DNA from 2 places in the Pseudomonas sp. St386 genome. Region 2 is predicted to be linked to the other one. Evidence: predicted binding sites of a transcription regulator. Region 2 holds the regulator's gene; the other holds the start of a gene.
The links. The regulator FliA, encoded in region 2, starts transcription of late flagellar genes. The targets are predictions, from matches to a motif close to CTAAAGTTTNNNNNNNNNNNGCCGNTAA.
Positions count from the first base shown of each region.

Region 1: the regulator FliA is predicted to act here: its motif matches at 4,182-4,209, upstream of KI235_RS02135 (methyl-accepting chemotaxis protein).

Region 1 covers NZ_AP021900.1:484,792-492,123, reverse strand. The annotation lists gene KI235_RS02145 (methyl-accepting chemotaxis protein) at 61-1,965, shown strand; gene KI235_RS02140 (methyl-accepting chemotaxis protein) at 2,185-4,101, shown strand; gene KI235_RS02135 (methyl-accepting chemotaxis protein) at 4,251-6,155, shown strand; gene KI235_RS02130 (nucleoid-structuring protein H-NS) at 7,317-7,332, opposite strand, start outside.
Region 2 covers NZ_AP021900.1:1,855,539-1,862,870, forward strand. The annotation lists gene flhA (flagellar biosynthesis protein FlhA) at 1-603, shown strand, start outside; gene flhF (flagellar biosynthesis protein FlhF) at 615-1,964, shown strand; gene fleN (flagellar synthesis regulator FleN) at 2,081-2,911, shown strand; gene fliA (RNA polymerase sigma factor FliA) at 2,908-3,651, shown strand; gene KI235_RS08210 (chemotaxis response regulator CheY) at 3,819-4,190, shown strand; gene KI235_RS08215 (protein phosphatase CheZ) at 4,209-4,994, shown strand; gene KI235_RS08220 (chemotaxis protein CheA) at 5,025-7,286, shown strand.

The DNA of each region.
Region 1 (7,332 bases), 1.4 Mb from region 2:
CCCTTTATGGGCCGATAGCGCTTTGTACAAAGCAGTTCCGCCCTTCAAGGGAGTATCAGCATGTTCCAATGGTTAGGTAACGTAGGCGTTAATCGCAAACTCGGCTTCGGCTTCGGTCTGGTGCTGCTCTTAACCTTGATGATTGCCTTCACCGGATGGACCGGCCTAGGCAATGTGATTGCACGCGGCGACACACTCGGGCTCATCGCCAGCCTGAACGACCTGACCAAGGACCTGCGCTCCGCGCGCATGGACTATTACTCGACCCGGGGTGAAAAGGGTTCGGGGGAAATCAACGATCTGATCGGCAAACTGGAGCCAGGGCTCCAGACCGCCCGTCAATCGATCGAACAGCCAGCCGATGTGGCGATCGTCGACAAACAACTGGCCGCTGTCGCCGATTACAAGGTTGCCCTCGCCGAATTGGTCCGAGCCATGGCCAGTCGTGAGGATGCGCGCAGCAAACTGGGCGCCAGTGCCGATAACGCCGTGGCCCGAGTCACCAGCGTTGAAACCGCCATACGGCAAAGCGACAACGCTGCTCAACTCGACAGTGTGGTCAGCCTGAGCAAGGCCATCCAGCAAGCCCGCTATCAGGTTCGCGGTTATACCTACAGCGTTGAGACCGACGCCGAGCAGCCAGCCCTGGATGCCATCGATAACGCGTTGAAAGCCCTCGGCAGCCTGCCGGCCCGACTGCCCGATGAACACGCCGCCAACCTGCAACAGGCCAGCGAGTCGTTCAAGACCTATCGTGCCGCGGTCAACCAGTTCCGTGAAGCCCAGACCGCCAGCGCTGCCGCCATCAAACGCATGTCCGACCTGGGGGTTGTGCTACGCGGGGCCAGTCGAGACCTCACGCTGTCCCAGACAGTCGTGCGCGACCATGATGCGACCAAAGCCAACACGTTGCTGGTCTCGGCCGCCGCGTTGGCCTTGCTGTTCGGCGTGATCGCTGCCATGGCGATCACCCGGCAGATCGTCATACCATTGGAGCAGACGCTCAAGGTCGCCGAACGCGTGGCGGCAGGTGACTTGACCCACAACCTCAGCGCCGAGCGCCGCGACGAACTGGGCCAACTGCAACGCGCCATACAGAGCATGACCGTGGGCCTGCGGCAATTGATCGGCGGCATCAGCGACAGTGTCACGCAAATCGCCAGTGCCGCCGAACAGCTCTCGGCCGTCACCGAGCAGACCAGCGCCGGGGTCAACAAACAGAAAGTGGAAACCGACCAGGTCGCCACCGCCATGCACGAAATGACCGCTACGGTGCAGGAAGTGGCGCGCAATGCCGAAGAGGCCTGCGAAGCGACGGTCGCCGCGGACCAGCAGGCTCGCGAAGGCGAAAAAGTGGTGGGTGAAGCCATCGCCCAAATCGAACGCCTGTCCAAGGAAATGGGCAATTCCACCGAAGCCATGGGTCATCTCAAGCGCGAGAGCGACAAGATCGGCAGCGTGCTGGACGTGATCAAGTCCGTCGCCCAGCAAACCAACCTGCTGGCCCTCAATGCGGCCATCGAGGCGGCCCGTGCCGGTGAAGCCGGGCGTGGTTTCGCAGTGGTGGCCGACGAGGTTCGTGGCCTGGCCCAGCGTACCCAGAAGTCCACCGAAGAAATCGAAGCACTGATCGGCAACCTGCAATCGGGCACCGAACAGGTCGCCACCACCCTGGACAACAGCCGCAACCTGACCGACAGCAGCGTCGAACTGACACGTCGTGCCGGCGGCTCACTGGAAAACATCACCCGCACGGTCTCGGCGATCCAGTCGATGAACCAACAGATCGCCGCCGCCGCCGAGCAACAGAGCGCCGTGGCCGAAGAGATCAACCGCAGCGTCGTGAACGTTCGCGATGTCTCCGAACAAACCGCCTCCTCCAGCGAAGAAACCGCCGCCTCCAGCGCCGAACTGGCACGGTTGGGGGTTCATTTGCAGACACTGGTGGGACGCTTCAAAGTCTAAACACCGAAAAAGCGGCGAGCACAGCCCCGTAGCGAGGGGCCTTGCTCCCGTTCGAGCGCGAATCGGCCGTCAACGGCGTTCGGACTGGCAACGGTTTCGCCGCCGGGCGTGGGCAAGCGTCCTCACCACGGATATCCCCCGCCCTATTTTCTACAGATCCCCGTCACATGGTCGATACTCTCCTCATAAGACCTATAAAAGGTTCGAGGGAGTATCAGCATGTTCAGTTGGCTAACCGAAAAGCTGGGAAACGTAAGTGTCAATCGCAAACTGGGTTTCGGTTTTGGCCTGGTGCTGCTCATGACCCTCCTGAGCACCTTCGCGGGCTGGAACAGCCTGAGCAGCGTGATCAGCCGCGCGGATAAACAGGCGTCCATCGCCAGCCTCAATGAGTTGGCCAAGGATTTGCGAATCTCCAGTCTCGAGTATGAGATGCGGCGCGGCGAACAAGGACCAGCAGTCGTCAGCGAGTTCCTGGGCAAGCTTCAGGACAGCATCCAAGCCGCCCTCAAACGGTTTGTACGTCCGGCAGACCAGGAGTTGCTCAATCAGCAGTTGGCTATCCTCGATGAGTACAAACGCGCCTTTGCCGACCTGACCCAGGCGACACAGAACCGCGAATCGGCCCGCTCCAAGCTTGGCGCCAACGCCGACAACGCCGTGGCCAAGGTGACAGAAGTCGAAAATGCCTTGCGCCAAGGTGACAGCGTTGCTCAATTCAACGCTGTGGTTGAGCAGAGCAAACTGATCCAGCAGGCGCGCTACCAGGTCCGCGGCTACACCTACAGCGGCAAGGCCGATGCAGAGCAACCGGCACTGGATGCCATCGAAAACGTCTTGAAAAACCTTGAAAGCCTGCCGGGCAAACTGCCGGAACAACACGCCGCCAACCTGCAACAAGCTTCTGAATCGATGAAGGCTTATCGCGCTGCCGTCAGCCAGTTCCGCGACTCACAGGTCGCCAGTGCTTCGGCCCTCAAGAAAATGGCCGACCAGGACAGCCGTTTGCATGAACTGAACAATCATTTGACCACCTCGCAGATCGAGAAACGCGACCAGGAAACGGCTCAAGCGAAAGAAACGCTGATCATCGTCACCATCCTGGCACTGGCATTTGGCCTGCTGGCTGCATGGATCATCACCCGGCAGATCGTCGGTCCACTGCAACAGACCCTGGTAGCTCTCGAACGTGTCGCCTCCGGCGACTTGAGCCATAACCTGGTGGTCACCCGCCGCGACGACATGGGTCAACTGCAAGGCAGCCTGCAGCGAATGGTGATCAGCCTGCGGCAACTGATCGGGGGTATCAGCGACGGCGTCACGCAAATCGCCAGCGCCGCCGAACAGCTCTCGGCCGTCACCGAGCAGACCAGCGCCGGGGTCAACAGCCAGAAAGTGGAAACCGATCAGGTCGCCACTGCGATGCACGAAATGACCGCCACCGTGCAGGAAGTGGCGCGCAATGCCGAGGAAGCCTCCGAAGCGGCAGTTGCCGCTGACCAGCAGGCTCGCGAAGGCGAAAAAGTGGTCGGCGAAGCCATCGCCCAGATCGAACGCCTGTCCAAGGAAGTGGGCAACTCCACCGAAGCCATGGGCCACCTCAAGCGCGAGAGCGACAAGATCGGCAGCGTGCTGGACGTGATCAAGTCCGTGGCCCAGCAAACCAACCTGCTGGCCCTCAACGCCGCCATCGAGGCAGCCCGGGCCGGTGAAGCCGGACGTGGTTTTGCGGTGGTGGCCGACGAGGTACGCAGCCTGGCCCAGCGCACCCAGAAGTCCACCGAAGAAATCGAAGAGCTGATCCTGGGCCTGCAATCGGGCACCGAACAGGTCGCGACCACCCTGGACAACAGCCGTAGCCTGACCGACAGCAGCGTCGAACTGACCCGCCGTGCCGGTGGTTCGCTGGAAAACATTACCCGTACGGTCTCGGCGATCCAGTCGATGAACCAACAGATCGCCGCTGCGGCCGAGCAGCAGAGCGCCGTGGCCGAAGAGATCAACCGCAGCGTCGTGAACGTTCGCGATGTCTCCGAACAAACCGCCTCCTCCAGCGAAGAAACCGCCGCCTCCAGCGCCGAACTGGCACGGTTGGGGGTTCATTTGCAGACGCTGGTAGGTCGCTTCAAGGTCTAACCAGAGGGCAGGTATAAAACCCGTGGCCAGAGATTGCTCCCGCTTGGGCGCGACGTGGCCACTACTGTGAGATCTATTCTCTACAGATCCCTTCCAACCGGTCGATATAGCTCCCAGCACATAAACTCAGCGCTGCAGGGAGTAACAGCATGTTCCGATGGCTAGGTAATGTAGGCGTTAATCGCAAACTCGGTTTCGGCTTCGGCCTGGTGCTGTTCCTGACCGTGATAATCGCCTTCACGGGCTGGACCGGCCTGGGTAACGTGATCAGCCGTGGCGACAAGCTGGGGTTCATTGCCAGCCTGAACGATTTGACCAAGGACTTGCGCCTGGCGCGCATGAACTACGACACCTCGCGGGGCGAGAACGGCCCCCAGCAAGTCAACGACCTGATTGGCAAGCTCGACGCCGGGCTGAAGACCGCCCGCCAACTGATAGAGCAACCGGCCGATGTAGCCCTGATCGATAAACAATTGGCCGCCGTGGCCGAGTACAAAAAAGCCTTCGCCGAGATGACCCGCGCCACCGCCAGCCGAGAAGATGCCCGCAGCAAACTCGGTGCCAGTGCAGACAATGCCGTGGCTCGCATCGCTGAAGTAGAGAAGTCGTTGCTGCAAGGCGACAGCGTCGCCCAGTTCAACAGCATCGTGACCCTGAGCAAAGCGGTCCAGCAAGCGCGCTATCAGGTTCGCGGCTACACCTACAGCGGCAAGAGCGAAGCCCAGCAACCGGCCCTTGAGGCCGTCGACAATGCCCTCAAACTTCTCGCACGTTTGCCAGAGCAATTGCCTGAAGAACATGCAGCCAACCTGCAACAGGCCAGCGACTCGATCAATGTCTATCGCTCAGCGGTCAGCCAGTTCCGCGACTCCCAGATCGACAACGCCGCGGCACTCAAGCGCATGGCAGATCAAGGCGACGTATTGATCGATGCCAGCCAAAAACTGACCGTCTCCCAGACCGCCGTGCGCGACCGTGACGCAACCGAGGCCAAGACCTTCCTGGTAGCGGCTGCCGTGCTCGCTTTGCTGTTCGGTGTCGTCGCTGCCCTGGTCATCACCCGGCAGATCGTCGGCCCTCTGGGCCAGACCCTCAAGATCGCCGAACGTGTGGCGGCAGGTGACCTGACTCACAACCTCACCTCCGAGCGCCGCGACGAACTGGGCCAGCTACAGCGCGCCATGCAGAACATGACCGTGGGTCTACGGCAATTGATCGGTGGCATCAGCGACGGCGTCACGCAGATCGCCAGCGCCGCCGAACAGCTCTCGTCCGTCACCGAGCAGACCAGCGCCGGGGTCAACAGCCAGAAAGCGGAAACCGACCAGGTCGCCACCGCCATGCACGAAATGACCGCCACGGTGCAGGAAGTGGCAAGCAACGCCGAAGAGGCTTCCGAAGCGGCCGCCGCCGCCGATGCCCAGGCACGCGAGGGCGATAAAGTCGTCGGCGAAGCGATTGCCCAGATCGAGCGCCTGGCACTCGAAGTGGGTAATTCCACCACCGCCATGGGCGAGCTGAAGCGAGAAAGCGACAAGATCGGCAGTGTGCTGGATGTGATCAAGTCCGTCGCCCAGCAAACCAACCTGCTGGCCCTCAACGCCGCCATCGAGGCAGCCCGGGCCGGTGAAGCCGGGCGTGGGTTTGCGGTAGTCGCCGATGAAGTCCGCAGCCTGGCCCAGCGTACCCAGAAGTCCACCGAAGAAATCGAAGAGCTGATCCTTGGCCTGCAATCGGGTACTGAACAGGTCGCGGCGACCCTGGACAACAGCCGCAGCCTGACTGACAGCAGCGTCGAGCTGACCCGTCGCGCCGGCGGGTCGTTGGAAAACATCACCCGTACCGTCTCGGCGATCCAGGCGATGAACCAGCAGATCGCCGCTGCGGCGGAGCAGCAGAGTGCTGTGGCGGAGGAGATCAACCGTAGCGTGCTGAATGTGCGTGATGTGTCAGAGCAAACGGCGTCGTCCAGTGAAGAGACTGCCGCTTCGAGCGCTGAATTGGCGCGGTTGGGGGTGCATTTGCAGACGTTGGTGGGGCGGTTCCGGGTTTGATTTGGGTATTGGTGTCGTGTGTATATCCGTTATTTAGGTAACGGCTGCTGACGGTTCCGCTCTTACAGCGGGTCACTTTCGAAAAGCCCGGAAGCCGGCCCAGTCGAAAGTAACCAAAGCGCTTTTGCCCCACCACGCGGTGCCTCGCCTAGGCTCGGCATGCCTGCGTTCGGCCATCGTGGTTAACGGGGCACCCGAGATCAACGTCCACCACGAGGCGGCCTAACAGCCGACCTGGCTCTCCCGGTCGTACACCCGTTAGATCTGTGGGAGCAAAGCTTGCTCGCGATAGCGGTCTGTCAGGCAACATCAATACTGACTGCCCCACCGCCTTCGCGAGCAAGCTCGCTCCCACATAGGTTTTTGGTCGTTTATAAAATCAGCGTCCACCGCCGATCCCTGTGGGGAGCAAAGCTTGCTCGCGAAAGCGGCGGGTCAGCTTGCCTGGATGTTGGATGTGCCGGCCTCTTCGCGGGCAAGCCCGCTCCCACACTGGATCTTCAGTGGGCAAGAAACTTGTGTTCGGCACAGTTCCCTCTGTGGGAGCAAAGCTTGCTCGCGATAGCGGTGGGTCAGCTTGTATTGATGTTGGATCTGCCTGCCTCTTCGCGGGCAAGCCCGCTCCCACACTGGATCTTCAGTGGGCAAGAAATTTATGTTCGGCACAGTTCCCTCTGTGGGAGCAAAGCTTGCTCGCGATAGCGGTGGGTCTGCTTGCATCAATGCTGAATGTGCCGCCACCTTCGCGAGCAAGCCCGCTCCCACATAGGTTTTTGGTCGTTTATAAAATCAGCGTCCAACGCCGATCCCTGTGGGAGCCGAGCTTGCTCGCGATGGTGGTGGGTCTGCTTGCATCCATGCTGAATGTGCTGCCGCTTTCGCGAGCAAGCTCGCTCCCACATAGGTTTTTGGTCGTTTATAAGATCAGTGTCCACCGCCGATCCCTGTGGGAGCCGAGCTTGCTCGCGATGGCGGTGGTCTGCTTGCATCAATGCTGAATGTGCTGCCGCCTTCGCGAGCAAGCTCGCTCCAACAATGGGATCGGAGTACGACCGGAAGAAATAGGCCGGCTGCAAGGCCGCCTCGCGAGCAAGCTTTGCTCCCACAGGTCCGGCTCAAACAGATCTGATGGGTGTACGACCGGGAGAGCCAGGTCGGCTACTAGGCCGCCTCGCGG
Region 2 (7,332 bases):
AGCGAGCTGATTGGCCACGAAGAAGTCCAGCAACTCCTGCAAGTACTGGCCAAAGGCTCGCCGAAGCTGGCCGAAGAGCTGGTGCCGGGTGTGGTTTCGTTGTCGCAGTTGCTCAAGGTGCTGCAGGCGCTGTTGGCCGAACAGGTGCCCGTGCGCGACATACGCAGTATCGCCGAGGCTATCGCCAATAACGCCTCCAAGAGTCAAGATACCGCCGCCCTGGTGGCTGCGGTTCGGGTCGGCGTGTCCCGCGCAATCGTCCAAAGCATTGTAGGCACTGAGTCTGAGCTGCCTGTGATCACCTTGGAACCAAGGTTGGAACAGATATTGCTCAATAGTCTGCAGAAGGCAGGACAAGGCTCGGAAGAGGGTGTTCTGCTGGAGCCAAGCATGGCCGAGAAGCTGCAGCGTTCGCTGATCGAAGCAGCCCAGCGGCAAGAGATGCAAGGCCAGCCAGTGATCCTGCTGGTGGCCGGCCCGATTCGCGCGATGCTCTCGCGATTCGGGCGCCTCGCGGTCCCGGGGTTGCATGTGCTGGCGTACCAGGAAATACCGGACAACAAGCAAGTGACCATCGTTGCGACAGTAGGGCCCAACGGCTGAGGTAGTGGTTTATGCAAGTGAAGCGTTTTTTCGCCGCCGACATGCGTCAGGCCATGAAACTGGTTCGTGACGAGCTGGGCGCTGAAGCAGCCATCATTGGCAACCGTCGTATCGCCGGCGGTGTCGAGCTGACGGCGGCCCTGGATTACAAACTGTCTGCGCTGGCCCCGCGGGTTCCGAACATGGAACTCGAAGATGAGCTGCGCAAGACTCAATCGCGCATCGCCAGCGCCCAGGCCGAGCTGAGCCTGCGCAGCAGTGAAGGCGAGGCCGCGGCAGGCACCAATCGTCAATTGTTCGCCGGTCAGCCGCTGACGGCCGGCCTGCCGTTGACGGCTGCCGAACCGCTGATCGAGCAGGCCCACGCCGAACCGCGTCGTCCTGAGCCGGCGCCCGCGGCGCCTGCCCGGGGTGTCGATCCGCGCGCCCTGGACTCGATGCGCTTTGAACTCAACAGCCTGCGCGAGCTGATGGAAGTCCAGCTCGGCTCCCTGGCCTGGAACCAGCTGCAAGGCAGCCGTCCAGCCCAGGCCAACCTGTGGCGTCGCCTGCAACGCATCGGCCTGTCCGGCCCGTTGTCCCGGGACCTGCTGGCGCTGATCAATGGTATCGAAGAGCCTCGCCAGGCCTGGCGCATGTTGCTGGCGCACCTGGCGCGGATGATCGCGACCCCGGAAGTCGAGCCGCTGGAAGAAGGCGGGGTAATTGCCATGGTCGGTCCTGCCGGCATGGGCAAGACCACCACCCTGGCCAAGCTCGCCGCCCGTTATGTACTCAAGTACGGCGCCCAGAGCATTGCCCTGGTGAGCATGGACAGTTTCCGCATCGGTGCCCAGGAGCAACTCAAGACCCTCGGCCGGATCCTCAATGTGTCGGTGACCCATGTGGATCCGGGCCAGTCCCTGGCCCAGGCGCTGGAGCCGCTGCTGCGCAAACGCGTCGTGCTGATCGATACCGCAGGCCTGCAAGCCAGCGATCCAGCCCTGCGCATGCAGCTCGAAAGCCTGGCCGGACGCGGTATCAAGTCAAAAAATTATCTCGTGTTGGCAACCACCAGCCAGAAACAGGTTCTAACCGCCGCATACCACAGCTACAAACGCTGCGGGCTGGCCGGCTGCATCCTGACTAAGCTGGACGAAACGGCAAGCCTGGGCGAGGTGTTGAGCCTGGCGATCGGTCATGAATTACCGGTGGCCTACCTGACCGACGGGCCGCGGATCCCGGATGATTTGCATCTGCCGCGCCGTCATCAACTGGTCAGTCGTGCCGTGAGTGTGCAAATGCAGGAAGAACCCAGCGAAGAAGCCATGGCTGATATGTTCGCTGATATCTACCACAGCCCGACCAAGCAGGTCGGCTGAGGTAATCATGAATATTTTTTGTACCTACATCGATGGTCTGCCATGCATTGTTCCGTATGCGAACGCGCAGCCAGTAATGTGGCCTCCGTCTAAGTAAGACAAGGTAAAGAACGAACATGGGCAGCATGCATCCCGTACAGGTGATCGCGGTGACCGGCGGCAAAGGTGGCGTCGGGAAGACTAACGTGTCAGTGAACTTGTCCCTGGCTCTGGCAGAGCTTGGCCGACGGGTCATGCTGCTGGACGCCGACCTGGGCCTGGCGAACGTCGACGTGTTGTTGGGGCTTACACCCAAACGCACGCTGGCGGACGTGATTGAAGGGCGCTGTGAGCTGCGTGACGTGTTGTTGCAGGGGCCGGGCGGGATTCGCATCGTGCCGGCTGCCTCAGGCACCCAGAGCATGGTTCACCTGACCCCGGCCCAGCACGCGGGCCTGATCCAGGCTTTCAGCGACATCGGCGACAACCTCGATGTGCTGGTGATCGACACCGCAGCCGGTATCGGTGACTCGGTCGTCAGTTTCGTCCGCGCGGCCCAGGAAGTGCTGCTGGTGGTCTGCGACGAACCGACGTCCATCACCGACGCCTATGCCCTGATCAAGTTGCTTAACCGCGACTATGGCATGAACCGCTTCCGCGTCCTGGCCAACATGGCCCAGAGCCCGCAGGAAGGACGCAACCTGTTCGCCAAGTTGACAAAGGTCACGGATCGCTTCCTGGACGTCGCCCTACAATACGTCGGCGCAGTGCCTTACGACGAAAGCGTACGCAAGGCCGTCCAGAAGCAACGTGCCGTTTATGAAGCCTTTCCACGCTCCAAATGCGCGCTGGCGTTCAAGGCCATCGCCCAGAAGGTCGATACCTGGCCACTGCCGGCCAACCCTCGCGGGCATCTGGAATTTTTCGTCGAGCGTCTTGTGCAACAAACAGCAGGGCCCGTGCTATGACAGCCAGCGGTTACAACCATCTCTATAAAAAATCGGCACGGGACGCCCAATACGAATTGATCGAGCGTTACGCGCCACTGGTCAAGCGTATCGCCTATCACTTGCTGGCGCGGTTGCCGGCCAGTGTCCAGGTTGAAGACTTGATCCAGGCGGGCATGATCGGCCTGCTCGAAGTGTCGAACAAATACGACGCGAGCAAGGGCGCGAGTTTCGAGACGTATGCCGGTATTCGCATTCGCGGTGCCATGCTCGATGAAGTCCGCAAGGGCGATTGGGCGCCGCGTTCGGTACACCGCAATACCCGCATGGTCAGTGATGCAATTCGGGCAATTGAAGCTAAAACCGGGCGTGACGCTAAAGATCACGAGGTTGCGGCCGAACTCCAGTTGAGTCTCGACGATTATTACGGGATTTTGAACGATACCTTGGGCAGCCGCCTGTTCAGTTTCGACGACCTGTTGCAGGACGGCGAACATGAAGGGCTGCACGAGGATAACGCGAGTGCTCACATGGAGCCGTCGCGTGACCTGGAAGATGAACGTTTCCAGAGCGCGCTGGCGGAAGCGATTGCCAATTTGCCGGAGCGTGAGCGGCTGGTCTTGGCGCTGTACTACGACGAAGAGCTGAACCTCAAGGAAATCGGTGAGGTCCTGGGGGTCAGCGAATCGCGGGTCAGCCAGTTACACAGCCAGTGCGCGGCCCGTTTGCGGGGGCGTTTGGGGGAGTGGCGAGCGCGTTGACAGGCAGTGTGGGGACACTGCGAACGAGGCTGGCCTGGCAGGTGCTGTGCCAGTCTCCATCCGTGGTGCTCCAGACCGTTGTCGAGTGTTGTGCCGGATTGATTGAAATGGCGCGTCCAGGTGCTGGGCGCGTTTAAGACTGCTTGGAGGTCGAATTGGACAAGAACATGAAAATCCTCATCGTTGATGACTTCTCAACGATGCGGCGGATCATAAAAAACCTGTTGCGTGACCTTGGGTTCACCAACACGGCCGAAGCAGATGACGGGACCACTGCGCTCCCGATGTTGCACAGTGGCAACTTCGATTTTCTGGTCACCGACTGGAACATGCCGGGCATGACCGGTATCGACCTGTTGCGCCAGGTGCGTGCCGACGAAAAACTCAAGCATCTTCCGGTGCTGATGGTCACTGCCGAAGCCAAGCGCGAGCAGATCATCGAAGCGGCCCAGGCCGGTGTAAACGGCTATGTGGTCAAACCCTTCACGGCCCAGGCGTTGAAAGAGAAGATTGAAAAAATCTTCGAACGCATCGGTTAACGGCGCCACGGGGGAGCTATGGATAACGAATCTTCAATGGGTGATTTCGAATCGACCCTGAAAAAACATGCCCGCGAACTGGTCGACAGCCTTGAAAAAGGTCGTTTTGGCGATGCGGTTCAAATGATCCATGAGCTCAACCAGACCCGTGACCGCGGTCTGTATCAGGAGGTGGGCAAGCTCACGCGTGAATTGCACAGCGCGATTGTCAATTTCCAGATCGACCCGAATATGCCGCAGGCCGAGGAAGTCTCGCAGATCACCGACGCCACCGAGCGTCTGGGTTATGTGGTCAAGCTGACCGAGGCCGCGGCCAACCGCACCATGGACCTGGTGGAAAGCGCAACGCCCCTGGTCAACGGCCTGAGCGAAGAAGCCCAGGCCTTGAGCACCGACTGGGGTCGGTTCATGCGGCGCGAAGTCGGCGCCGAAGAGTTTCGGGAGTTGGCCCGTCGGGTCGACGGTTTCCTGGCGCGCAGCAGCACCGAGAACCGCGCGGTGGCAAGCAACCTCAACGATATTCTGCTGGCTCAGGACTATCAGGACCTGACCGGCCAGGTGATCAAGCGTGTGACCCAACTGGTCACCGAAGTGGAAAGTAACCTGCTCAAACTGGTGTTGATGGCCAGCCAGGTAGACCGCTTTGCAGGCATCGAACACGACCGTGAAGCGATGCTTGCTGAAAAAGATCCACAAAAACATCTCTCTCAGGGTGAAGGTCCGCAGATTCATGCCGATAAAAGAGAAGACGTTATGTCCGGTCAGGACGATGTGGACGATTTGCTGTCCAGCCTTGGATTCTGAGTTTTAGCCCTGTTTTAGGAGCAGCCATTAATGAGCTTCGGCGCCGATGAAGAGATCCTTCAGGATTTCCTGGTTGAGGCCGGCGAGATTCTAGAGCAACTGTCCGAACAGCTGGTCGAGCTGGAAAGCCGACCAGATGATGCGGATCTGCTCAATGCAATTTTTCGCGGTTTCCACACTGTAAAAGGAGGCGCCGGCTTCCTCCAGCTCAACGAGCTGGTGGAGTGCTGTCACATTGCCGAAAACGTGTTCGACATCCTGCGCAAGGGTGAGCGTCGCGTTGATTCGGAACTGATGGACGTGGTGCTTGAAGCGCTGGATGCGGTCAACAGCATGTTCAGCGAAGTGCGTGAGCGCTCGCCGATCACCGCTGCCACGCCTGAGTTGCTCGCCGCGCTGGCACGCCTGGCGGAGCCGCAATCGGCTGATGAAGCGGCTCCGGTTGCCGAGGCAGTGGCTGAAGAGCCGGTCGCCGAAGAGTCGGGCGACATCACCGATAACGAATTTGAACAACTGCTGGATTCGCTGAACGCCGTCAAGGCCCAAGCCGAAGCGCCGGCGGCACCTGCTGCGCCGCCCGCCAATGCAACAGCTGACGCCAGTGATGAAATCACCGACGACGAGTTCGAGTCATTGCTCGACCAGCTCCATGGCAAAGGTCAGTTCGCTCCCGATGCGGTCACGCCAGCGGCGACTCCGGCTGCCCCGAAAGCGGCGGGCGACAACTCCGACATCACCGACGACGAATTCGAAGCCTTGCTCGATCAGTTGCACGGCAAGGGCACGTTTGCCGTTGACGCGCTGGATTCGGCCATCGCTTCCGCGCCGACGCCAGCCAAGCCGGCTGCCGCCGCGGCTGGCAGCGACCTGATCAGCGATCACGAATTCGAATCGCTGCTCGACGAACTGCACGGCAAAGGCAAGTTTACAGAAGTCGGGAAGGCCGCGGCTGCTCCTGCTGCCGGCACTACCGCCACTGCTGTTCCAGCAGCCAAGGCTGCGCCCAAACCCGCTGCCAAGGCACCGGAACCGAAGGCCGAACCCGCCAAGCCTGCTGCCACTGCGGCCCCGGCACCTGCCCGTGCTGCGGCGGCTGCGCCAGCGGAAAAACCGGCCAGCGAAGCCGAGACCACCGTTCGGGTCGATACCGCACGCCTGGACGAGATCATGAACATGGTCGGCGAACTGGTGCTGGTGCGTAACCGTCTGGTGCGCCTGGGCCTCAATAGCCAGGACGAAGCCATGTCCAAGGCCGTGTCGAACCTGGACGTGGTCACGGCGGACCTGCAGACCGCGGTCATGAAGACCCGGATGCAGCCGATCAAGAAAGTCTTCGGGCGCTTCCCGCGCCTGGTTCGCGACCTGGCTCGCCAGCTCAAGAAAGAAATCAACCTGGAACTGGTGGGTGAAGAGACCGACCTCGACAAGAACCTTGTCGAGGCCCTGGCCGACCCGCTGGTCCACTTGGTGCGCAACGCGGTCGACCACGGCATCGAGTCGCCGGAAGAGCGCGAAGCCTCGGGCAAGGTCCGCAGCGGCAAGGTGATCCTGGCCGCCGAGCAGGAAGGCGACCACATCCTGCTGTCGATCTCCGACGACGGCAAAGGCATGGATCCGAACGTGTTGCGTTCCATCGCGGTGAAACGCGGTGTGATGGACAAGGATGCCGCCGACCGCCTGAGCGACACCGAGTGCTACAACCTGATCTTCGCCCCGGGTTTCTCGACCAAGACCGAGATTTCCGACGTGTCGGGCCGTGGCGTGGGCATGGACGTGGTGAAAACCAAGATTTCCCAGCTCAACGGTTCGATCAATATCTACTCGACCAAGGGCCAGGGCTCGAAGATCGTCATCAAGGTCCCGCTGACCCTGGCGATCATGCCGACCCTGATGGTGATGCTGGGCAACCAGGCCTTCGCCTTCCCGCTGGTCAACGTCAACGAGATCTTCCACCTCGACCTGTCGCGCACCAACGTGGTGGACGGCCAGGAAGTGGTGATCGTACGGGACAAGGCACTGCCACTGTTCTACCTCAAGCGCTGGTTGGTCAGCTCCGCCGCTCATGTGGAGCAGGGCGAGGGCCATGTGGTGATCCTTTCGGTGGGCACCCAGCGGATCGGCTTCGTCGTCGACCAGTTGGTGGGCCAGGAAGAAGTGGTCATCAAGCCGTTGGGCAAGATGCTCCAGGGCACCCCGGGCATGTCCGGCGCCACCATCACCGGCGACGGCCGCATCGCGTTGATTCTCGATGTGCCAAGCATGCTCAAGCGTTACGCCGCCCGGCGTATTTGATTCTGGAGGGGCGTGGCCCAGGGCCGCGCCTCGTCTAACGGAGTGT